DNA from 4 places in the Vibrio kyushuensis genome. Region 4 is predicted to be linked to each of the others. Evidence: predicted binding sites of a transcription regulator. Region 4 holds the regulator's gene; each other region holds the start of a gene.
What was found. The regulator CRP, encoded in region 4, controls carbon source genes, mostly activating them, when cyclic AMP is high. The targets are predictions, from matches to a motif close to TGTGANNNNNNTCACA.
Positions count from the first base shown of each region.

Region 1: pyrG (CTP synthase) is a predicted target of CRP. The motif match lies at 1,857-1,872, and genes of this name have one in related genera.
Region 2: cdd (cytidine deaminase) is a predicted target of CRP. The motif match lies at 1,932-1,947, and genes of this name have one in related genera.
Region 3: L4D20_RS00895 (glycogen/starch/alpha-glucan phosphorylase) is a predicted target of CRP. The motif match lies at 2,392-2,407, and genes of this name have one in related genera.

Region 1 covers NZ_JAKJSV010000009.1:50,028-54,263, forward strand. Annotated here, with positions in the region: gene relA (GTP diphosphokinase) at 1-704, shown strand, start outside; gene mazG (nucleoside triphosphate pyrophosphohydrolase) at 911-1,747, shown strand; gene pyrG (CTP synthase) at 1,957-3,597, shown strand; gene eno (phosphopyruvate hydratase) at 3,689-4,236, shown strand, end outside.
Region 2 covers NZ_JAKJSV010000005.1:431,301-435,536, reverse strand. Annotated here, with positions in the region: gene L4D20_RS13575 (ATP-binding protein) at 1-410, shown strand, start outside; gene L4D20_RS13570 (response regulator) at 397-870, shown strand; gene cdd (cytidine deaminase) at 940-1,827, opposite strand; gene L4D20_RS13560 (CidB/LrgB family autolysis modulator) at 2,017-2,694, opposite strand; gene L4D20_RS13555 (CidA/LrgA family protein) at 2,694-3,059, opposite strand; gene sbcB (exodeoxyribonuclease I) at 3,171-4,236, opposite strand, start outside.
Region 3 covers NZ_JAKJSV010000002.1:192,130-196,365, reverse strand. Annotated here, with positions in the region: gene L4D20_RS00895 (glycogen/starch/alpha-glucan phosphorylase) at 1-2,256, opposite strand, end outside; gene malT (HTH-type transcriptional regulator MalT) at 2,765-4,236, shown strand, end outside.
Region 4 covers NZ_JAKJSV010000007.1:143,702-147,937, reverse strand. Annotated here, with positions in the region: gene astD (succinylglutamate-semialdehyde dehydrogenase) at 1-216, shown strand, start outside; gene L4D20_RS16460 (DUF1338 domain-containing protein) at 242-1,033, shown strand; gene crp (cAMP-activated global transcriptional regulator CRP) at 1,140-1,772, opposite strand; gene L4D20_RS16450 (phosphoribulokinase) at 2,013-2,882, opposite strand; gene L4D20_RS16445 (YheU family protein) at 3,026-3,238, opposite strand; gene L4D20_RS16440 (hydrolase) at 3,249-4,236, opposite strand, start outside.

The DNA of each region.
Region 1 (4,236 bases), on a different contig from region 4:
AGATTCTTGAAGTTGAGTTAGCCAAAATTGGCGCATCGCTCAAGCATGCTCAGGAATATGCGTTAAAACGTTTCAACGTTAATACAACCGATGAGCTCTATGCGGGTGTTGGCAGTGGTGACTTACGCATTAACCAAGTGGTTAATCATATTAATGCACTGGTAAATAAACCAACAGCGGAAGAAGAAGACAAGCAGGCGCTTGAAAAACTTCAAGAAGCTGAAAACAAGCCTTCCGTTCAGAGCCGTCCGAATAAAGATGCCGTAGTTGTAGAAGGGGTTGATAACCTAATGACGCACCTAGCAAGGTGTTGTCAGCCAATTCCTGGTGATGAAATTAAAGGCTATATAACCCAAGGTCGTGGTATCTCTGTCCACAGAGGTGATTGCGAGCAACTTGGTGAGCTTCATCATCATGCGCCAGAGCGAATCATTGATACGGTATGGGGCAGTGGTTTTGTCGGCTCGTACATTTTAACCGTACGCATCGAAGCGATGGAGCGAAGTGGGTTATTAAAGGATATAACATCGCTACTGGCGAATGAGAAAATAAAAGTAACCAGTATGAAAAGCCGCACTGATTATAAGCGTCAGCTTTCCATTATGGACTTTGATTTAGAGCTGACGAATATTGAAATACTGACGCGAGTGACGACACGAGTAGAGCAGTTGAAAGATGTCATGTCGGTGAAACGCCTCGGCTGATTTTTACGTCATATTTGGTGTTCTAGCTTTGTTAGCTTTGTTTACTCGCTCCATCACATAGGCAAGCTATGCTCAGGAGTCTCGTAAACTTTGCTGCCGCGCTAGAACTTCAACTATTTAGTGAAAATAATTTGTCCATATATAGATTAACTTAGAAGGTGAGTAGTAATAGCTACTCACCTTTTTATTTAAAGGAAGAGATAGAAATGAGTCACCCAATTGAACAGTTAGAGCAAATCATGGCGCAATTGCGTGATTCAGAAAATGGTTGTCCGTGGGATAAAAAACAGACCTTTGACACAATTGTTCCGCACACCATTGAAGAAACTTATGAAGTGGTGGATGCGATTCATAATAAAGATTGGCCTAATCTAAAAGAAGAGCTGGGTGACTTACTGTTTCAAGTAATCTTCTACAGCCAAATGGCCAAAGAAGAAGGGTTGTTTGATTTTTCAGAAGTGGTCGATACCGTCAATGAAAAATTAACTCGTCGTCATCCACATGTTTTTTCAGATGTTGAATTTGAAAGTGAAGAAGCGATTAACGCTAACTGGGAAATAGAGAAAGCGAAAGAAAAAGCGGAGCTTAAAGCTTTAGAAGGTGCTAAAAGTGGCAAGCTAGCGACTGAAAGCATCTTGGACGCTATACCCAATTCTCTACCAGCTCTACCCAAAGCGATAAAAATACAGAAGAAAGTGGCTAAATTTGGATTTGACTGGGACACGTTAGGCCCAGTAGTTGGAAAAGTTCATGAAGAGATTGAAGAGGTCATGGAAGAGGCGCTTCAAGTGGAAGTGAATTCTGAGCGAGTAGAAAGTGAACTTGGAGATCTACTCTTTGCTGTTGTTAACTTATCTCGGCATCTTGGGCAAAACCCAGAGTCGGCCCTGAGTAAAGCGAACCTGAAATTTTCAACACGTTTCAAGAAAGTAGAAGAGTTAGTCAGTCAGAAGGATAAGACATTAACGGATTTCAATTTGCAGCAGCTAGATGCAATGTGGGATGAAGTTAAGCGTCTAGAAAAAGAGAATAAGAATAATTAGTTGATGGTGAATTTGTTTACTAATGGTTAAAAGTTGACTCATATTAGATTTTGACTAACTTAAAAGTGAACACACAAATTGATTTGAAGCAAAAAATAAAAAATCACAGTGTGATAGATTTCACGTTGTGGCGATAAGGGGCTTCTGGTATATTTACACCCCGTCCAGAAGTAGTCCATTTCCCTCATTCAACCAATTTCAGGTTAAACATGACGACAAATTACATTTTTGTTACTGGCGGGGTTGTATCCTCTCTAGGTAAAGGTATTGCAGCAGCATCATTAGCTGCTATTTTAGAAGCTCGTGGTCTTAAAGTGACTATGATGAAGCTTGACCCTTACATCAACGTTGATCCGGGTACAATGAGCCCAACTCAGCATGGTGAAGTGTTCGTTACGGAAGATGGCGCTGAAACTGACCTTGACCTTGGTCACTACGAACGTTTCATTCGTACCAAGATGACTAAGCGTAACAATTTCACTGCAGGTCGTGTTTACGCAGATGTTCTACGTAAAGAGCGTCGCGGCGATTACCTTGGTGCAACTATTCAGGTTATTCCTCACATCACTAATGCGATCAAAGATCGTGTGATTGCTGGTTCTGAAGGTCATGATATTGCATTGGTTGAAGTTGGTGGCACGGTTGGTGATATCGAATCTCTACCATTCATGGAAGCTATTCGTCAGTTAGCGGTTGAACTAGGACGTGAACGCGCAATGTTCATGCACCTAACGTTAGTTCCTTACCTAGCAGCTGCTGGTGAAGTGAAAACGAAACCAACTCAGCACTCAGTGAAAGAACTTCTATCTATCGGTATTCAACCAGATATTCTGGTTTGTCGTAGCGATCGTGTTATCCCTGCAAACGAACGTAAGAAAATTGCTCTTTTCTGTAACGTACAAGAAAAAGCAGTTATCTCAATGAAAGATGTAGATTCAATCTACAAGATCCCACAACTTATTAAAGCTCAAGGTACAGATGACCTTGTATGTAAGCGCTTTGGTATTGAAGCTCCAGAAGCTGATCTTTCTGAGTGGGAACAAGTTATTTATGAAGATGCGAACCCAACAGCTGAAGTAACTATTGGTATGGTCGGTAAGTACATCGAACTTCCTGATGCTTACAAATCAGTTAACGAAGCTCTGAAACACGCGGGCTTGAAAAATCGCCTAAGCGTGACCATTAAGTATGTAGACTCTCAAGATGTTGAGTCTAAAGGCTTTGAAATGCTTGAAGGTCTAGATGCTATTCTAGTTCCTGGTGGCTTCGGTGACCGTGGTATTGAAGGTAAGATTCTTGCAGCTCAATATGCGCGTGAAAACAAAGTTCCATACTTAGGCATTTGTCTAGGTATGCAAGTTGCCCTAATTGAGTACGCACGTAATGTAGCGGGTCTTGAAGGTGCACATTCAACAGAATTTAACAAAGAGACGAAGTATCCTGTAGTAGGATTGATCACCGAATGGGTTGATGGCGAAGGTAAAGTTGAAGAACGTACCGAAACCTCAGATCTTGGTGGTACTATGCGTCTTGGTTCACAGCTGTGTCACCTTGCTAAAGGGACGAAAGCTTATGAACTTTACGGTAGCGCGACGATCCATGAACGTCATCGTCACCGTTACGAAGTGAATAATAATCTTCGTCCACAAATTGAAAAAGCTGGTCTGAAAGTATCTGGCTTATCTGCGGACAAGAAACTGGTAGAAGTTATTGAGAACCCAGAGCACCCATGGTTTGTTGCTGCTCAGTTCCACCCAGAGTTCACTTCAACTCCTCGTGATGGTCACCCATTGTTTGCAGGCTTTGTGAAAGCGGCAGGTGATTACCAACGCGGTGAGTTTGAAAAATAAGATTTGAAGTAAGAATACAGGCAGTGATATAGGAATTTATATTGCTGCCTTTAATTTGACATTTATATATTCAACGAGAAGGAAACATTCAATGTCTAAGATCGTTAAAGTTCTAGGTCGTGAAATCATCGATTCACGTGGTAACCCAACTGTAGAAGCTGAAGTACACCTAGAAGGCGGTTTCGTAGGTATGGCAGCTGCACCATCTGGCGCATCTACTGGTTCTCGCGAAGCTCTTGAGCTACGTGACGGTGACAAATCACGTTTCCTAGGTAAAGGTGTTCTTAAAGCAATTGAAGCTGTAAACGGCCCAATCGCTGAAGCACTTGCTGGTAAAGACGCGAAAGCACAAGCTGACGTTGACCAAGTGATGATCGACCTTGACGGTACTGAGAACAAATCTAAGTTCGGTGCTAACGCTATCCTAGCTGTTTCTCTAGCGAACGCTAAAGCTGCTGCTGCTGCTAAAGGCATGCCTTTGTTCGAGCACATTGCTGAGCTAAACGGTACTGCTGGTCAGTTCTCTATGCCTCTTCCAATGATGAACATCATCAATGGTGGTGAGCACGCTGATAACAACGTTGACATCCAAGAGTTCATGATCCAACCAGTTGGCGCTAAAACTCTTAAAGAAGCTCT
Region 2 (4,236 bases), on a different contig from region 4:
GTGATTTAAGAAGAGTAGCGGTAAGAATTCGACCTGCTGACTTGCCTACGTTCAAAGGATCACAAACAGAGCTTGTACAGGTTTGGGTCAACATTATTAAAAATGCATGTGATGCGATGGAAGAGATTGAAAATCCAAGTATCGAAATACAAACACGCATACATAAGAATCGAATTTTAGTTACGGTGAATAACAATGGTCCGGAAATAGAACCTTCTATTCGAAGGAAAATCTTTCAGCCAAACTTTACGACCAAGAAAGGCGGCCTTTCATTTGGCTTAGGTTTAGGGCTCTCTATCGTCAAGCGCATTGTTGCAGGTTATGGCGGCAGTATTGCGGTTAAAAGTGATAGTGAGAAAACAATATTTAGAATCAAGTTACCAATCGAGGGTGAACATGGAGAAGCTTAATTTAATTTGCGTTGATGATCAGCGAGAGGTATTGAGTGCAGTTTTACAAGACTTAGAACCGCTATCAAGTTGGCTAAACATAGAAGATTGCGAATCGGCCGATGAAGTTCTGGAACTGATGGATGAGTTGGATTCTGAAGGTGAAATGATCGCGGTTTTAATTTCTGATCACGTTATGCCTGGAAAAACAGGGGTCGAGCTTCTAACAGAAGTGTCAATGGATTCTCGGTTTGGTAATACAAAGAAAATTTTGTTAACGGGTCAAGCGACACACTCAGATACGATTGAGGCGATCAATGTAGCCGGTATTAACCACTATTTTGAAAAACCGTGGGAAGCGGAAACCTTGGTTAGTAGTGTGCGAACCTTAGTAACACAGTACATTTTTGATCAAGGGCTTGATTACACTGATTATCAAAATGAACTGGATCAGCAGGTGGTTCTGTCTCGTCTTAGGTAGACAAATACAATAATGCTCAGCACTTGCTGAGCATTATTAATGAGGAGCACTTAAAACAAAGAGTGAGCTTTAAATAGTCGCATACGTTAATGAAATGTCGGGATTGATTGCTTCTAGCGTTGCTTGAGTGTCCGCAACGTGACTAATGCTTCCTTCATTCATTTCGACGAGTGAAGCCGTTTCAATATCGTCAATCGAAGCATCATCCAGCAACAGTTGGATAATCGCCACTTGCAATGGTGGTAAGCTTGGGTTGAACGCCGCGTTCTCTGCATAAGCACCACTATAGACTTTTCCATTACTAAGTCGAAGCGCCACACCACTCAAGTTATTTGTGTAAGGTGCGTGACTACTATTGAGTCTTTGTAATGCGATAGCCACTAGTTCATCATCATCTTTGCAAGTATGCTTATGATCCAATTTAGACATAAGCCCCGTTGTAATGCCCAGGTCAGCAGGCCCGAATGATTCTGGCAAATATTGTTGTAACGTTTTTTGCTCTCTTTGTGGTAACTGAATAACCAGATTATCGGCCGTTGTCAGTTCATTCATAAATTGACGACAGTGACCACAAGGGCTGAAATTAATGGTGATATCACTAATCCCTTCTTCGCCCTTCATCCACGCATGGCTGATAGCAGATTGTTCAGCATGTACAGTTTGTCCTAATTGGACTCCGGAAATTTCAACATTCGCACCAAAATATAAGCGACCAGTTAGACCACGGACGATAGCACCAACATAAAAACTAGAGAGAGGCGCGTAGGAATAAGCAGCTGCGAAAGGCAGTAAAGCAACACGCAATTGAGCATCTTCTAAGCCAGAGATCTCAAGAAGTTGCTGAAATTGTTGCTTAGAAAGTGTCGCATCAAAATTATCGTCATTTAGAATTGGTGACAAAAAGTTAGATATAGCTTCTGGTGCGTCTTGTAATGCTTGCTGAAGTAGGGTGTTCATTCTGAGACCTCTTATTTTATCTAATATTCATTCTATTGAATGCTAGATAATAAACAGAGATCTAAATCACACAAATGATTGCAATGATAGTCAAGATTTCATTGCGAGAGTGAAGTCACACATTGTTTGGCCACTATATCGCAGTTTTAGGCTCTATATTGTTATGAAATCGTAAACCTATAAATGGCTTCAGAGCATCAACCAAACAGCGAAAGCAAAAAATGACGGTGCTAAAATAGATGTAATTACGCCGCAAATTACTAAAGCTAATGAGCTGAAAGCTGCGTCTTTGGCATCTTTTTCTGCACAAGTCGCGGTTCCCAAAGCGTGGGATACCGTTCCCATAGTGAGACCTTTAGCTATTGGGTGAGTAATGTTGAGAAGATTATAAATAGGGTACGCAAACATTGCTCCAAACAGGCCAACTAACAATACAAATATTGCAGCAATAGCAGGCTCACCACCAAGGCTACTTGATACTTCCATCGCGATTGGTGTTGTGACCGATTTACCCAATAAGCTCGCGATCAACGTAAGTTCTGTTTGCATAAAGACTGCAATGATTGTTGATGTGAACATAGACATAATACTGCCCACGCCACAAGCGAGCATGATGATACGCCAGTTTGCTCTGATCTGTGGTAGCTGTTCGTATAGTGGATAAGCCAGTGCAACAACTGCGGGTTGCAGCAGGTAGTTAATCCAGCGATTGTCAGCGTAGTACTGCTCGTAAGGCACTTTGAGCCAAATTAATGTAGGAATTAAAATAGCGATACTGATCATTAGTGGGTTAAGCAGCGGGTTATTGAGCTTCTGGCTTACGAAGCGAGCGAAAAGGAAAACGATGACGGTAATTGGTAACCACATTACGCATCTCCTTTCTTAAGTAGGCGATCGAGAAAGTAGCCAAGAGTGACAAGAACGATAAAAGTCGCACCAATGGTTCCGGCTAAAATTGGTAAAGCATTTTCAATTAACGTATCAAAATGAAGCATTAGCCCGACACTGATGGGAACAAAAAGCAGAATCATATAGCGTATAAACAGGGTAGCGCTTGGTTTTACCCAATCCACTGAAACAAGACCACTTGTAAGCAATCCAAAGAGAATCAGCATGCCAAAAATACTGCCAGGAATAGCAGTGTTCAACCACGTTTGAATCGCATTTCCTATCAACAAGCTCACGACAATGAGTGCCATAGAAATTACATATTGCATCAACTTAATCGCCATCGATTTGGTATTTTCCTAATTGAGATAACTGAAATGAATAGAATTGAATCGTGTATGAAATAAGTGCCTAGCAAAATATAAGATAGGCACATTGCAATGCGAAAACCTAGACTATGATGCGAGCTTCTCTACGTATTTATAGACAGCTTTTAGAATCGCCATTTTCTTCTCATCACTTTCATGTTCATGTGCAAGGTTTTCTAAGTTGAGCATGTAACTCTCAATATTACTTTCAAAGTAATCACGACTATGGTTTGCCCATCGAGCTTGCTCTTGCTCGCTCAAGGTTAAAGGGTAGTGTCTTGCACGGTAACGAAACAGAAGCGGCGCGATACGTTCATCGTTAAATGTAATATCTAAGGCAGCTAAGTTCGTAGGGTCGGTTGATCGAATGATATCCATCGATGCTTTATCGGCAGGAGAGAAAAATCCATCATAAAGCATAGTGTCAACATCGCCGCTTTTCTCATAGTCACGATCAACACTGTACAAACCGATAAGCTTTTCGCGAATCTCAGGGTTTTGTTTTATAAGCGCTAGATTTTTCAAGCACTGCTCGCGATTAATACCAATCTGCTCTGCATTCTCTGCCGTCAATGTTTTCGCTGGCGCAAGAATAGGGCATTTGTTTATGTGAAGAAGTTTAATCGGAACCGGCAATTCATCTTCAGCCAAGTCACTTCGTTTTGTGTATAAACGCTCTCGCAATTCATCGCTACTTAGTTCCAACAGTGGAGAAGGATCTTTTGCTAGATCAACAACAATAGCGGCGTTCTTATTGGTTGGGTGCCAAGCAACGGGAACTATCCAACTGGTGTAATTGCAGTCACGACCAAACATGCCTGAAACATGCATTAGTGGCGTCATGTTTACAATGTCGATGAGTTCGTTGAGCTTACGCTTATGGCGCATGCTCAAAAAGTAGTTAAACAGTTTTGGCTGAGCTGCTTTTAACTTCTTTGCCATTTCAATAGTGGCAATAACATCAGCCATCGCGTCATGCGCATTTTCGTGTTCAATGCCATTGGCAACAGAAAGATGCTCTAGTTTAAAGCTTGTGTGACCTTCTTCATTTTCGGGCCAAACAACACCTTCAGGACGAAGAGCGTGACATGCACGCATTACATCTAAAAGATCCCAGCGAGAATTACCGTTTTGCCAGCTCCAAGCGTACGGA
Region 3 (4,236 bases), on a different contig from region 4:
GCCGTCAAGTAGGCTGTCATAAGTCACACGAAGCTTACCTGGTTCACCCGGTGTGAATTCATCACTAAGTAATAGGTCTAGTGACGCTTTTAGCAGTGGGTCTGAATTATAGTAATCAAACGGGTTGTAGCCGCGAGCTTTGGTTGCTTCTACTTCATCCACATCTAAACCAAAGATGTAGATATTTTCATCGCCTACTTCTTCACGGATCTCAACGTTTGCACCATCCATCGTACCGATAGTCAATGCACCGTTCAGAGCCATCTTCATATTACCCGTACCTGATGCTTCTTTACCTGCCGTCGAGATTTGCTCAGAAACGTCGGCCGCTGGAATGATAATTTCAGCAAGACTTACACGGTAGTCTGGTAGGAAAACAACTTTAAGCTTGTTACCAATGCGTGGGTCGTTGTTTACTTTCTCAGCAATCTTGTTCAGTGCGTAGATGATCTCTTTCGCTAGGTGGTAACCCGGAGCCGCTTTTGCTGCAAAGAATACAACGCGAGGCGCCATATCAAACTCTGGATCATTTAGTAGACGGTGATACAGAGATAAGATGTGCAGCATGTTTAGGTGCTGACGCTTATACTCGTGCAGACGCTTGATTTGAACGTCGAAGATCGCATTCGTATCAAGCTCAATATCCATGTTCTCAGAAACCCAATCAGCCAAACGCTGTTTGTTCTCTTTCTTCACAGCCATGAACGATTTTTGGAACTTCGCATCGTCGGCAAACTTAGCAACAGCTTCTAGCTTCTCAAGGTGAGCTGGCCAATCAGAACCAATTTTGTCAGTAATCAAAGCAGACAATGCTGGGTTACAGAACTTCAACCAACGACGTGGTGTAACACCATTAGTCACGTTGTGTAGGCGCGTTGGGTACATTTCGTGGAACTCAGGGAAAAGATCACGTTTTACCAAGTCTGAGTGAAGTGCTGCAACCCCATTCACAGCGTAAGATCCGACCACGCTTAGGTTGGCCATGCGAACCATACGGTGGAAACCTTCTTGGATGATAGACAGCTTTTGCTGCTTCTCAACATCACCAGGCCACATCTGACGAACTTCTTGTAAGAACAGGTGGTTGATGTGGTAGATGATTTCCATATGACGAGGAAGTAGACGTTGAATCAAAGACTCACTCCACGTCTCTAGTGCTTCAGGAAGGAGCGTGTGGTTTGTGTATGCAAAGGTTTTAGAGCTGATTGTCCAAGCTTCATTCCAGCTCAAGCCTTTCTCATCGATCAAAATACGCATTAGCTCAGGGATAGCGATAGCTGGGTGCGTATCGTTTAGTTGAACTGTTTCGTATTTTGGTAAAGATGCCAGTGTGTGACCCGCTGCTTCATGGCGACGAAGGATGTCACGAATGGATGCTGCACTGTGGAAGTACTGTTGCATCAGACGCAGTGTCTTACCCTTCTCATGGTTATCATTTGGGTAAAGAACTTTGGTGATGTTACCGGCATCAATGAGTGCGTGTTGCGCTTCAAAATAATCACCATTGTTAAAGCTTGCTAGTGAGAAAGGTGCAATTGCTTGGCACTCCCACAAACGTAGCGGATATACCGTATCACTTTCATAACCAACGATTGGCAGATCCCATGGCATTGCTTTTACAGCCATACCTGGAACCCAACGACGTTTCTCTTTGCCTTGATCTTGGTATGTTTCAACATGACCATAGAAACCAATTTCTTGTGCAAGTTCTGGGCGAGCAACTTCCCATGGGTAGCCTTCTACACCACGCCAAGCATCAGGCGCTTCTTGCTGATGACCTTTCTCAAATGATTGCTTGAACAAACCGTATTCGTAGTGAAGGCCATAGCCTACGGTTGGGTATTCTTGTGCCGCACATGAATCCATGAAACAGGCAGCAAGACGACCCAAACCACCATTACCTAATGATGGGTCACGCTCTTCTTCTAGTAAGTCTGTTAAGTTTTGGCCAAGCTCTTCCATTGCATGAGTGATCTCTTCGTATAGACCCATGCTGATTAAGTTGTTGCCTGTTAGTCGACCAATCAAAAACTCTAGCGATAGGTAGTTAACGCTTTTCGCTGATTTGATTTTCTTATCTTGCTCTGTTTGTAGCAGATCAAGAGTTGTTAATTCTGCAAGCGCTCGCCCCATCGCTAGGTACCAAGCACGGCTGTCTGCATTTTCGATCGTCGTTGCGTACGTTGCTGATAAATGCTTTTTTACGCTTTCTTGAAATGCGATCTTATTAAAATTCTTTTGTTGAGTAGGTTTCATTATAGAAATCTCACTTTATTGGTTTAATCCATCTGAGACATATCGTGCATCCACACGCTATTCAAAACATCCTCCTACTCATGGTGAGACTGAGGAGGAGTAACTAGGGCGTAGAGGGCGTACCTCATACCTATCGGTGATCTAAATCTCACAAATCGATGCTAGCGATAAATCAGTCGTGATTCGCCTCACATCACCCTTGCATTTACCCTACTCTGTATTCATTAAAAAAGTATCTACCCTCTATTGATTGAACACTCAAAATGAGAAACAGATCGCATAGTAATGTCTATTTTTCTGAAAATTTCATAAAAATTAGTACAAGTGAGGACTCAGTGACACGACAAATCCCGCACTAACGTGATGCTCATCACACTTTAAAGGCGTAGAGTGCATTTTTGACGCTCTGAAGGGAAAAATTGGCCTTGGATCAACAAAAGTGCTTCATCACTTCCAGTACTATCCCCAACTAACGATCGATTGATCATAATAATTACGGATTAAAAAGATGTGGATTCCATCGAAATTAACTCGACCTGGTCGACTTCATAATGCGATTGTACGTCCTAGAGTCCTAGATCTACTGCAACAGGCTCCTTGTTATAAGCTTGTGCTTTTTCGCTCTCCTGCCGGATATGGCAAAACAACGATGGCCTCTCAGTGGTTGTCTGATAAATCGCATGTGGGCTGGTATAGCATCGATGAAAGCGACAATGACCCATTTCGCTTTATTAACTATCTGCTTCAAGCATTGAATAAAGGGACAGATAACGCCTGTCCAAATGCTCAAACATTGGCTGAGAAGCGTCAATTCTCGTCGCTGCACTCGTTATTTAGTGAAGTCTTTGCTGAGCTCTCCAACTTTCACCAAGAGTGTTTTCTTGTACTGGATGATTATCACCTCATTTCAGATGACGACATTCATGAAGCAATGCGCTTCTTCCTTAAGCATATGCCAGACAACCTTACCCTTGTCGTCACCAGCCGCGCTGCGCCACCTTTAGGAACTGCCAATTTACGTGTGCGTGATCTGATGATCGAAATCGGCAACGATCTGCTTGCCTTCGATACAGAAGAGACAACTCGATTTTTCAATCAACGCGTTGCCGATGGCATTGATAATGACACAGCGAAGAACCTTCAGACTTATGTTGAAGGCTGGCCTTCTGCATTGCAGTTAATCGCCTTACAAGCTCAACATCAAAAGCGAACATTGGCGCAATCAGCCGAGTCTGTTTCTCAATTTAATCACGCCCATTTATGGGATTATTTGGTTGAAGAAGTCTTTGATCTACTCGATCAAGAGACGCGTCAGTTTTTGCTGCAATGTTCGGTACTTGATCACTTCAATGACGAGCTTGTGAGCGCGCTTACCGAACGCGATGACGCATTGAGCATGATCGAATCGTTAAATCGATACGGACTATTCATCTACCCACTAGAAGATGAACAAAACTGGTATCGATTCCATAACCTTTTTGCTGAATTCCTTGCTCATGAACGTATGGCTCGCATTCCACAACAAGAACGACAACTGCATAAAACCGCGGCGCAAGCTTGGTTAAATCAAAAGTCACCTCATCAAGCCCTGCAGCATGCACAACAGGCAAAAGATAGCGAATTGGTGGCCTCTATATTGGCCAGTTACGGCTGGAAAATGTTCAACAGCGGAGAGCTACAAGCTCTTGAAAAAGCGATCAAAACATTAGAGCCAACACAGTTATACAGTGAACCTAAACTTTGCATGCTTGAAGCGTGGCTTGCACAGAGTCAGCACAGGTATAACGATGTTGGCGACTTATTAGCAAAAGCCGATGAGCAGATGAAGCTGCATAAGGTGAAGCTTTCGTCTAAAGAGCAAGGTGAATTTAATGCTTTACGCGCACAAGTAGCAATTAACCAAAATGAGCCAGAAAAAGCATTAGAGCTTGCAGAGTTAGCACTCAGTCAGCTGGATCACACCGTCTACCGTAGCCGAAT
Region 4 (4,236 bases):
AATTACTTTGTTGACCATATTCGTGCGGGTATCGTTAATCGAAATCGCCAGTTAACAGGAGCAAGCGGGGATGCACCATTTGGTGGTCCGGGTGCTTCCGGTAACTTAAGACCAAGCGCTTACTACGCCGCAGATTACTGTGCGTACCCAATGGCTTCAATGGAAGGCGATGAAACGCTTCTTCCTGCGACCTTCAGCCCTGGCATTGAATTGTAACTCGAACTCTAAACAAGGACACGTTATGACACCGGATACTCTATTTGGCGCTTTATGGAATGATTATATTGAGCGTTTGTGCCCATCGGCAGAAAAAGTTCATCAATTACTGCGTGAGAACGACGAATTAATTAATGACCATATTGCGTTGAGAACATTCAATTTAGCGCCTCTTGGTATTGAGACGTTGGCTAAGCCGTTTTTGGATGTGGGATATGTTGCTTGTGGTGATTATGAGTTTGAGAGCAAAAAACTTGTGGCAAAACACTATGAGCATCAAGACCCTAATCAGCCGAAAGTGTTCATCAGCGAACTCAAGGTTGATGAGTGTTCTGTTGAACTGCAGCAGATCGTCGCCAAGCTTGTAGAGCAATTGGATCATAGTAACCTAAAAGGTCATGAGTTCTTATCCGGTGGCCGACTTTGGGACTTGAGTTATGCTGATTTCCAAGTGTTAGCAAAAGAAAGTGAGTATGCGGCTTGGTTAGCCGCTCATGGCTATGGTGCGAATCACTTTACCGTGAGTGTGAATCAGCTTAATGAATTCGATGAAGTGAAGCAGGTCAATGACCATTTACGTACTTCTGGTTTTGTCATTAATGAAGCGGGTGGTGAAGTGAAAGGCTCGGCTGATGTACTGCTTGAGCAGTCGTCGACCATGGCCGATAAAGTAGCGGTTAGCTTTACTGAAGGGATAGAAATTATTCCGGGCGGATTTTATGAATTTGCTAAGCGATATCCGATGGCAAATGGTTCGCTATATACCGGTTTTGTTGCGGCTTCAGCGGATAAAATCTTTGAAAGTACGGATAGCTAACGTTAGTTAAAACTTTTCATTAGCTCTACGGCTAAGAAACGAAAAAGCCACCAACTTTCGCAGCTGGTGGCTTTAATATTTTTCTTAATCTCTAATTAGTTAGAAATTAACGAGTACCGTAAACAACGATAGTCTTACCGTGGGCAGAAATCAGATTCTGCTCTTCTAGCATCTTCAAGATACGACCAACGGTTTCACGAGAACAGCCAACGATTTGACCAATCTCTTGACGAGTGATCTTAATCTGCATGCCATCTGGGTGAGTCATTGCATCAGGTTGTTTCGCTAGGTTAAGTAGCGTTTGTGCAATACGGCCTGTAACGTCAAGGAACGCTAGATCACCTACTTTTTGGCTTGTCACTTGTAGGCGGTTAGCCATCTGTGACGAAAGACGCATTAGGATATCTGGGTTAACTTGGATAAGTTGGCGGAATTTCTTGAAAGAGATTTCAGCTACTTCACAAGGAGACTTAGCACGAACCCATGCGGTACGTTCTTGGTCTTCTTCGAATAAGCCTAGTTCACCAATAAAGTCACCTTGGTTTAGGTAAGAAAGAATCATCTCCTTACCTTCTTCATCCTTGATTAGTACCGCTACAGAGCCTTTAACGATGTAGTACAACGTCTCAGCTTTTTCACCCGCGTGAATTAGCGTGCTTTTTGAAGGGTACTTATGAATATGACAGTGTGAAAGAAACCACTCTAGTGTTGGATCTGTTTGAGGTTTGCCTAAAACCATAATATCTCACTTCCTCTGAAGGTGTACTGGTAGCTTTCCATTTATGCAGCTAAGCATAATAAGCCTGCTTTGGATATGCGCACGTTACTTGTGCTGCAAGCTATCTTGTATTTCGGTTAAGAATAGTATCCTTTTTTGCACAGGATTTCTTGATTTTAATCGGGTCTAAACGAGGATATTTTACGCAAAAACGTGCACATGATCACGGTATGAAAAGTAATCGGTCGCTCCGGTGAGAGTTTATCCGATTTTCCCGGTCTCAATTAGCTGCTGCAAGATTGGTCTTGCAATGAGTTCCATAGCGAAGCTCATCTTCCCCCCCGGTACAACCAGAGTATTGTGTCGCGACATAAATGAACCATCAATCATTGCCAGAAGATATGGGAAGTCGACATTCTTAATACCACGCAATCGTATCACTACGAAGCTTTCGTCAAGACTAGGGATACCTTTTGCGTTTAACGGGTTCGAAGTATCAACAGTTGGGACTCGTTGGAAGTTGATATGAGTACGAGAAAATTGCGGCGTAATGTAATTTAGGTAGTCATCCATTGAACGAACAATCGAGTCCATAACCGCTTCGCGTGAGTGACCACGATCTCGGGTATCTCGAACGAATTTTTGAATCCACTCAAGGTTTACAATCGGTACCATGCCAATCAATAGGTCAACATGCTGGGCGACATTGACATCCCCATCAACCACACCACCATGTAAGCCTTCGTAGAACAGCACATCGGAGTCTTCGGGTAGATCTTGCCAAGGAGTAAATGTGCCGGGCATTTGGTTGTAAGGGACCGCTTCATCAAAGGTATGCAGGTAGCGACGAACTTGCCCTGAGCCTTCATTACCATAAGTACGGAAAAACTCTTCAAGAGTCGGGAAGTCATTGGCTTGTGGACCAAAGTAGCTGATGTGCTTTCCTTGCTCTCTAGATTTACGGATTTCAACATCCATTTCTGGTCTGGTAAAGCGGTGGAAACTATCGCCCTCAACCCATGCAGGTTTCACGCTCATCATATTGAACATTTTGCGAAACGCTTCTGATGTGGTGGTCGTTCCTGCTCCTGAAGAGCCGGTTACCGCGATAATTGGATGTTTTGCTGACATGACAAACCTTGTCGTAGATGTAACGTACTTGTTTAGAGCTTGAAGCTTCATATTGATTGAAGCCCCTAAGCCAGTTTTTCACTATAGCATGCAAAATAGAAAGGTCTACGTTGAGCAAAGGAGTGAAGTGAAAAGCGAGAAGGCTATAGCGAATTGCGTAATTTTATGTCCACTGTTTCATGTAACTCTGAGAACACAACCGTCGCTTCGCCGCTTTTTAACAGATTTTTCACCTGCTCGATTTTATCTTGTAATGAACATTCATGTTCACCGTAATCGGTCCCTTCACGAAGGACAAATTCTTTGATGAGGTTTTCTAGTGTCTCGTTTTCTATCTGTTGCCAAGGAATAATCATAGTGCTCTTTCTAGTCGCTCAATTTTGTTTTTAGTGTGTCTTTTTGTTTTAGGGATTCATAGTAAGCCGGTAGCATTTGCTCTAGCCAGAAACTAGGGTTGGTTAAGCTGCCGGATATAAAACCAACATGGCCACCATGATCGAGGAGTCGATAGTCGATGTTATCGGGAAGAATAAAACTAGGGATGACATCGTGAGTCATGAACGGGTCGTCTTTGGCATGAATAATCTGCAATGGAAGCTTAATTTCTTGCAGTCGATGTATACCAGAACAGCGTTGGTAATAGTTCTGTGCACTCTCGAATCCATGCAGAGGTGCGGTGATGAGCTCGTCAAATTCATACAGCTTTGAGATACGCTTGATACGCTTATAAGAAAGCCCTAGTTCTCCTTTTAGCAAACGGTGTTTATGCAATGCGCTCTTTTTCAACGATGAGACTAAGTAACGGCGATAAATCTTGGAAAACCCCTGTTCAATACGTTTAGAGCAGGATGATAGATCCAGCGGTGCAGAGACAATCGTTGCGGCGTCTAACATAGGCTGCTCTTTATAGTGAGCAAGATAGTTTGCTAGCATGTTGCCACCAAGAGAAATACCAACAGCAACCTTAGTATTATTTGGAAAGCGCATATTGAGGTAGTTTAAGAAGTAGCGAGCATCTTCAATTTCACCTGAGTGGTAAGCTCTTGCTAGATTATTCGGTTTACCGCTGCAGCCACGAAAGTGCATCATGACGGATAACCAACCTTGTTTGGCGAATGCTTGCATTAAACCGTTGGCATAAGGGCTATAAAAACTGCCTTCTAAACCATGGAATAGGACAAAAATAGGTTTATTAGCAGCTTGCTCAGATATTGGGTCTTCACTCCACGCTAGATCGACAAAATCGCCATCAGCTGTATCGAGCGTTTGCCAAACGGGTTCGAAAAGCGCTTTTTTACGCATAAAACGCGGCGCAAGTGTTTGTAAGTGCGGGTTTTTAATTCCCGTCGCTGCA